DNA from 2 places in the Streptomyces sp. NPDC001927 genome. Region 1 is predicted to be linked to the other one. Evidence: riboswitches for the same ligand, from Rfam matches in the RefSeq annotation. Region 1 holds a riboswitch; the other holds the start of a gene.
What was found. A riboswitch is a leader RNA that binds a small molecule or an ion and turns the genes downstream of it on or off. The one in region 1 is predicted to bind glycine.

Region 1 (3,399 bases):
CGGAGGCGGCGTTGGTGCCGTGCGCCGAGGACGGGATCAGACAGACGGTGCGCTGCTCGTCGCCGTTGGCGCGGTGGTAGGCGCGGACGGCCAGCAGACCGGCCAGCTCGCCCTGCGAACCGGCGTTGGGCTGGATCGACACCTTGTCGTAGCCGGTGACCTCGGCGAGGCGCTCCTCCAGCTCGGTGATGAGCGTGACGTAGCCCTGCGCCTGCTCGACCGGGGCGAAGGGGTGCATCTGCCCGAACTCGGGCCAGGTCACCGACTCCATCTCAGTGGTCGCGTTCAGCTTCATGGTGCAGGAGCCGAGCGGGATCATGCCGCGGTCGAGCGCGTAGTCGCGGTCGGCGAGCCGGCGCAGGTAGCGCAGCATCGACGTCTCGGAGCGGTGCGCGTGGAAGACCGGGTGGGTGAGGTACGCGTCGGAGCGCAGCAGCCCGGCGGGCAGCGCGTCCTCGGTGACGGCGTCCAGGGCCTCGATGTCGGCGTCGACGCCGAAGGCGGCCCAGACGGCGGCGATCTGCGCGCGCCCGGTGGTCTCGTCGCAGGAGGCGTACACGTGGTCGGCGTCGACGAGGTACAGGTTCACGCCGGCCTCGCGGGCGGCGGCCACGGCCGCGGCGGCCTTGCCGGGCACGCGGACGGTGACGGTGTCGAAGAAGTCGCCGTGGACGACCTCGACGCCACCGGCGGTGAGCCCGGCGGCAAGAACGGAGGCGTACCGGTGGGTCCGCTGCGCAATCCCCTTGAGGCCCTCGGGCCCGTGGTAGACGGCGTACATGCCGGCCATGACGGCGAGCAGCACCTGAGCGGTGCAGATGTTGCTGGTGGCCTTCTCGCGGCGGATGTGCTGCTCGCGGGTCTGCAGGGCCAGGCGGTAGGCGCGGTTGCCGTCGGCGTCGACGGAGACGCCGACCAGGCGGCCGGGCAGCGAGCGGGCGTGCTTGTCCTGGACGGCCATGTAGCCGGCGTGCGGGCCGCCGAACCCCATGGGCACACCGAACCGCTGGGTGGTACCGACGGCGATGTCGGCACCGAGGGAGCCGGGCGAGGTGAGCAGCGTCAGCGCGAGCAGATCAGCGGCAACGGTGACGATCGCACCGAGCTCGTGGGCAGCGTCGATCAGCGGCTTGATGTCACGCACAGCGCCGGAGGCACCGGGGTACTGAATCAGCACGCCGAAGACACCACGCTCGGCGATCTCGGCCGGGATACCGGCCGAGAGGTCCGCGACGACGACCTCGACACCGGTCGGCTCGGCGCGGGTCTCGATGACGGCGATGGTCTGCGGCAGCGCGTCGGCGTCGACGAGGAAGACCCCGTTCTTGACCTTGCCGACACGGCGGGAGAGCGCCATGGCCTCGGCGGCGGCGGTGCCCTCGTCGAGGAGGGAGGCGCCGGAGGTCGGGAGACCGGTGAGGTCGGCGACCATGGTCTGGAAGTTGAGCAGCGCCTCGAGGCGCCCCTGCGAGATCTCGGGCTGGTACGGCGTGTAGGCCGTGTACCAGGCAGGGTTCTCCATGACATTCCGCAGAATGACGGGCGGAGTGAAGGTCCCGTAGTAACCGAGCCCGATCATCGGCGCGAGCACCTGATTGCGATCGGCGAGCTCACGCAGCTCGGCGAGGACCTCGGCCTCGCTGCGGGCGGCCGGCAGCCCGAGGGCCTCGGCGTTCTTGATCACGTCCGGCACGGCGGCGGCCGTCAGCTCGTCGAGGGAGCCGTAGCCGACCTGGGCGAGCATCTTGGCCCGGGCTTCGGCGTCGGGCCCGATGTGCCGCTGCTCGAACGGGATGCCCTGTTCGAGTTCGGAAAGCGAAATGCGGTTGGCGGTCATGTACGGAGGCCTCCTGGTCGTCACGACCTGCGAGGGACACCACGGCGCGGGTGCCCGGACGGCCTCCCCCTCTGTCATCTCAACCTGAGAGCTTCACCGGCGATGCCCAGGGCTCGCCGGCTTTCACCGTCGGTGAGAGCGGACGCCGTCGGACCTCCGCTCTGCTTTCCAGAGTGACCTCGTCCATGCGGTACCGGGTGCCTGAGAGATTCCGGGGAGGATTTGCTCCTTCGGCGCCTCCGAAAGGTTTCTCCGGAGGACTCTCCCGCACGGGGTCGACAGCCACAGCCAGCCTACCAGCGCGGTTCCGCCTTCCATCGCTCAAGTGGCCGACATCCCAGATGTGCACTTTCGTATTCTTTGTAGGCCTTCGCAGAGCAGGTGCGACCAGTTGGAGGGACCGTGCAGACCGACATCGATCCGCGCAGCCTGATCGGCCGCAAGGCGTTCGACCGCAACGGGCACAAGATCGGCACCGTGGACGAGGTGTACCTGGACGACGCGACGGGCGTCCCCGAATGGGCCGCGGTCCGCACGGGCCTGTTCGGCCGCGACGCGTTCGTCCCCCTGGAGCCCAGCGAACTGGTCGAGGACGGCCTCCACATCCCGTACGAACGCGCCCTGATCAAGGACGCCCCGGACTTCGGCGTGGGCCGCCACCTCTCCCCGGAACAAGAACTCCAGCTCTACCGCCACTACAGCCTGGCCCTCCCACCCCCACCACCCCCAGACCACGACTTCGGCCGCCTGGCAGGCCAGGACGACACATAGCCCTGCCGCCCTCCCGCACCACAGCCAGCCCACCGACCCCCCGAGCCCCCCGCCGGCGCACAACCCCCCACAGGCAGACCCCCACCTCCGCCCTCCCACCCGCACAACCGCTCCCGGCGCGGGCCTGCGGGGGAGCCACCGACCCCCCGAGCCCGCCGACGGCGCGCAGCCACCCACAGGCAGACCCGCACCTCTGCCCTCTCACCAGCACAACCGGTCCCGGCGCGGGCCTGCGGGGCAGCCACCGACCTCCCGAGCCCGCCGACGGCGCGCAACCCCCACAGGCAGACCCGCACCTCTGCCCTCCCACCCGCACGGGTGGTGCGGGTGGGAACACAAGCCCGGCCGGAGGCCGGGCGCACCCCCCTAGGCGACCGCCGCCGTCCCCGCCCCGCCCCCCACCAGCGGCAGCGGCTCCCCCGCCTCCAGCTCCGGATCGTCGACGAGAAACGTCCGCACCCGCCCCGGCGCCGACCCCGGCTCCTCGAAGCGCACGGTGACCCGCCCCACCCCGCTCCCCTGCACCCACCCGGCCCCGTACACGGCATGCCGTACGTCGTGCCCGGGCGCCCACCTCCGCTCGGCGGCAGCAGCGGCGGCAGCAGGTTCCTCCGCCTGAGGAGCGCCCTCCCCCACAGGCACCTCCTCGGCCACACCCCCGCCGTCCCGCACCCCCTCCGCCGCCTCCGCCTCCGCCGCCTGCGCGAACAAATCCTCCTGCGTGTAGTCCGCAAGCCCACTCACCCCCACCCCCAACAACCGCACCCCACCCGTCGTGTCCACCCCCTCCA
Region 2 (3,399 bases), on a different contig from region 1:
CATCAGCTTAGTTATCAGGAGGCCCGCTGGTAGAAGGGGCGCACCCGCTCCAGCATCCACTCGCCGACCGGGTCCTGTGCGACGTCGAGCAGGATGAGGTTGACCGGCCAGGCCACCTCGACCCGGCCCAGCGCGCGGCCGAGGGCGTCCAGCGGGGCGTTCCGGTCGACGCCGTCCCAGGTGACGAGCTCGACGCCGACGAAGAGGGCCGGTTCGGTGCCCTCGACGCTGGCCAGGGCGCGGCGGGCGGAGAGGACGACTCCGGTGGCCTCGAACTCGGCGGCCGCGGCGGAGAGGAAGTCGACGGGGTCGTCCTGCCAGTCGGGCTCGAAGAGCCGGACCCGGCCGCCGCTCGCGGGGCCGTCCAGCGGGGTGCGGCCGGTCCGGCAGAGCTCGGCGACGGCGGGCGGGGGCAGCGGGGCGCCGACGGTGCCGCCGGGGTTCACGGCGATGCCGAGCTGCGGGGGCAGGCCGCGGGCGAAGTCCCGGGCGGGGGCGACGGTGAACGACATGTGGCTGCCGACGCAGGCCAGGAACTGCTGCTCGGAGCTGAAGACGGGGACGTACGGGAGTCCGTCGATCTCCATCGTGGGCAGGTCGAGGTCACGGCTCTCGGGGCTGCCGCCGTTGGGCAGCGGCACCCAGACGGGGCTCCTGCCGAGGACCTCGACGAGGCGGCCTCCGGCGGAGGGGTTGCCGAGCGAGGCCGCGAGGACCTCTTCGAGCTCGTTGCCCGGCCACGTAACGTCCACGGTTCCCGCTTCCCCTGTCTCACGCGTCCTGATCGCGCGTCTCCCGCGTCCTCGTCACGACGCCCTCGGGGCAGAACCCTAACGCCGCCCTGGCACCCCCGTGGCCAAAAGCGCTCAGTGGACGGAGCGGAAGGCGATGGTCCGAAGGGCGCCGGCGGCGTCCCGGTCGAGCAGGGTCGCCGAGGCGCAGCCCCGGGGCAGCCGACCCGACTCGACCGAGCCGAGGAGCCGGCCGACGGCCCGGCGGTGCCGGGCGAAGGCGTACCCCGAGACGCCCCGGCCGCGCTCGCGCTGGCCGGCGCGGGCGGTGTCGGGCGTGACGTCGAGCAGGATCAGATGGAGGGCGCTGCCGCGGCGGCGGGCCTCGCGGGCCAGCCAGTTCCGCACCCAGGACTGGGTGCCGCAGTCGTGGACGACGACGCTCCGCCCGGAGCGCAGGACGCGCCAGAGCCCGGCGTAGTGCGCGATCCGGGCCAGCGGGCGGTAGACCGCGTACGGCAGGAAGGCGGGCAGCCGGGCCTCCCAGCGCTCGCGGGCGTCCTGGGAGTCGATGCCCAGGCCGTCGGCGGCGCGCCGCATCAGGGTGGACTTGCCGCTTCCGGGCAGCCCGGAGACCACCACGAGGTCGCCCGCGGCGAAGGCGAGCGTCCGGGGGCCGCGGCCGCCGCGCTCGCGCAGGTCGCGCAGCAGGGGCGCGGCCCGGCGCCTGCGGGTTCTGGCGCGGGCGCGGGCACGCGGGCCGGGTATCCCCGTCCCGGTGCCCGTGGCGTAGGCGCCGGAGTGCTGGATCGTCATCGTCTCTCCCCCAGTCGGGTCCCGAGAACCCCTTGCCCACAAAGTGTAAAGAAGGGGTAATCAGTCACAAGCGATTTGCCGATCGGACACCGCGTGCAATGATGTCCGCGCCAAGCGCACACAACCGCATACCGGCCGCTCGAATCCGCGCGGGAGAGTCCCGGAACCACCTTCAACGGTGGGCCCCGGGCGCCGAAGGAGCAAGACCCTCCCTTGAATCTCTCAGGCCCCGTACCGCGTGGATGAGGCAGATCTGAAAAGCGGGACGCCTTCCGGCGTTCCCACCCAAGGTGCAAGCCGAGGTCTCGGTGACGAGATGCCCTCGGTGAACCTCTCAGGTTCCATGACAGATGGGGAGGACGTCCTCGCCCGTCATGTTTTCCGCCCTTGGGATCCGGGAGCCACCTCATGAGCACGTCTGCCCCCCGTCTGACCGCCCTCGATGCCCTGCATCGCTCCCTGGGCGCGACCATGACCGACTTCGCCGGCTGGGACATGCCGCTGCGCTACGCCAGCGAGCGGGACGAGCACCTCGCCGTCCGCACCAAGGCGGGCCTCTTCGACCTCTCCCACATGGGCGAGATCACCGTCACCGGTCCGCAGGCCGTCGACCTGCTCGACCACGCGCTGGTCGGCAACATCTCCACGGTGGGTGTGGGCCGGGCGCGGTACACGATGATCTGCCAGGCGGACGGCGGCATCCTCGACGACCTGATCGTGTACCGGCTCCAGGAGCACGAGTACATGGTCGTGGCGAACGCCTCCAACGCGCAGATCGTCCTCGACGCCCTCGTGGCGCGTGCCGAGGGCTTCGACGCCGAGGTCCGCGACGACCGTGACGCGTACGCCCTGATCGCCGTCCAGGGCCCGGAGTCCCCCGGCATCCTGAAGTCGCTCACCGACGCCGACCTGGACGGGCTGAAGTACTACGCGGGCCTCCCGGGCACGGTCGCCGGGGTCCCCGCCCTGATCGCCCGTACCGGCTACACCGGCGAGGACGGCTTCGAGCTGTTCCTGAAGCCGGAGCACGCCGAGGGCGTCTGGAAGGCGCTGACCGAGGCGGGCGCGCCGGTCGGCCTGATCCCCTGCGGCCTCTCCTGCCGTGACACGCTCCGCCTGGAGGCGGGCATGCCGCTGTACGGGCACGAGCTGACGACCTCGCTCACCCCGTTCGACGCGGGCCTTGGCCGGGTCGTGAAGTTCGAGAAGACGACGAACGAGGGCCGCTTCGTCGGCCGCGAGGCGCTCGAGAAGGCCGCCGAGCGCGCCGAGACCGCCCCGCCGCGCAAGCTCGTCGGCCTGATCGCCGAGGGCCGCCGGGTCCCGCGCGCCGGTTTCTCCGTCGTGGCCGACGGCGAGGTCGTCGGCGTGGTCACCTCGGGCGCCCCGTCGCCGACGCTCGGAAAGCCGATCGCGATGGCCTACGTGGACGCGGCGCACGCCGCGCCCGGTACCCAGGGTGTAGGTGTGGACATCCGCGGCACCCACGAGCCGTACGAGGTCGTGGCGCTGCCCTTCTACAAGCGCCAGAAGTGACGTTTCCCACCCCGTCACGTCTCACCTCTCGTCTCATCCCGTAAGACCCGCGTTCATCAGTACTCCCCCGATCCAGGAGAATCACGACATGAGCAACCCCCAGCAGCTCCGCTACAGCAAGGAGCACGAGTGGCTGTCGGACGTCGTCGACGGCGTCGCGACGGTCGGCATCACCGAGCACGCGGCGAACGCCCTCGGTGACGTCGTCTACGTGCAGCTCCCGGAGGTCGGGGACACGGTGACCGCGGGCGAGTCCTGTGGCGAGCTGGAGTCCACCAAGTCCGTCAGCGACCTGTACGCCCCGGTGACCGGCGAG

Region 2: linked by a shared signal. The riboswitch ahead of gcvT (glycine cleavage system aminomethyltransferase GcvT) and the one ahead of gcvP (aminomethyl-transferring glycine dehydrogenase) in region 1 are both predicted to bind glycine.

The regions. Positions count from the first base shown of each region.
Region 1 covers NZ_JBSFEN010000003.1:706,093-709,491, forward strand. Annotated here, with positions in the region: gene gcvP (aminomethyl-transferring glycine dehydrogenase) at 1-1,837, opposite strand, end outside; glycine riboswitch at 2,016-2,115, opposite strand; gene ACWCO8_RS10460 (PRC-barrel domain-containing protein) at 2,240-2,608, shown strand; gene ACWCO8_RS10465 (DNA polymerase IV) at 2,975-3,399, opposite strand, start outside.
Region 2 covers NZ_JBSFEN010000015.1:246,874-250,272, reverse strand. Annotated here, with positions in the region: gene ACWCO8_RS34645 (enhanced serine sensitivity protein SseB) at 15-752, opposite strand; gene ACWCO8_RS34640 (AAA family ATPase) at 867-1,547, opposite strand; glycine riboswitch at 1,688-1,794, shown strand; gene gcvT (glycine cleavage system aminomethyltransferase GcvT) at 1,956-3,083, shown strand; gene gcvH (glycine cleavage system protein GcvH) at 3,172-3,399, shown strand, end outside.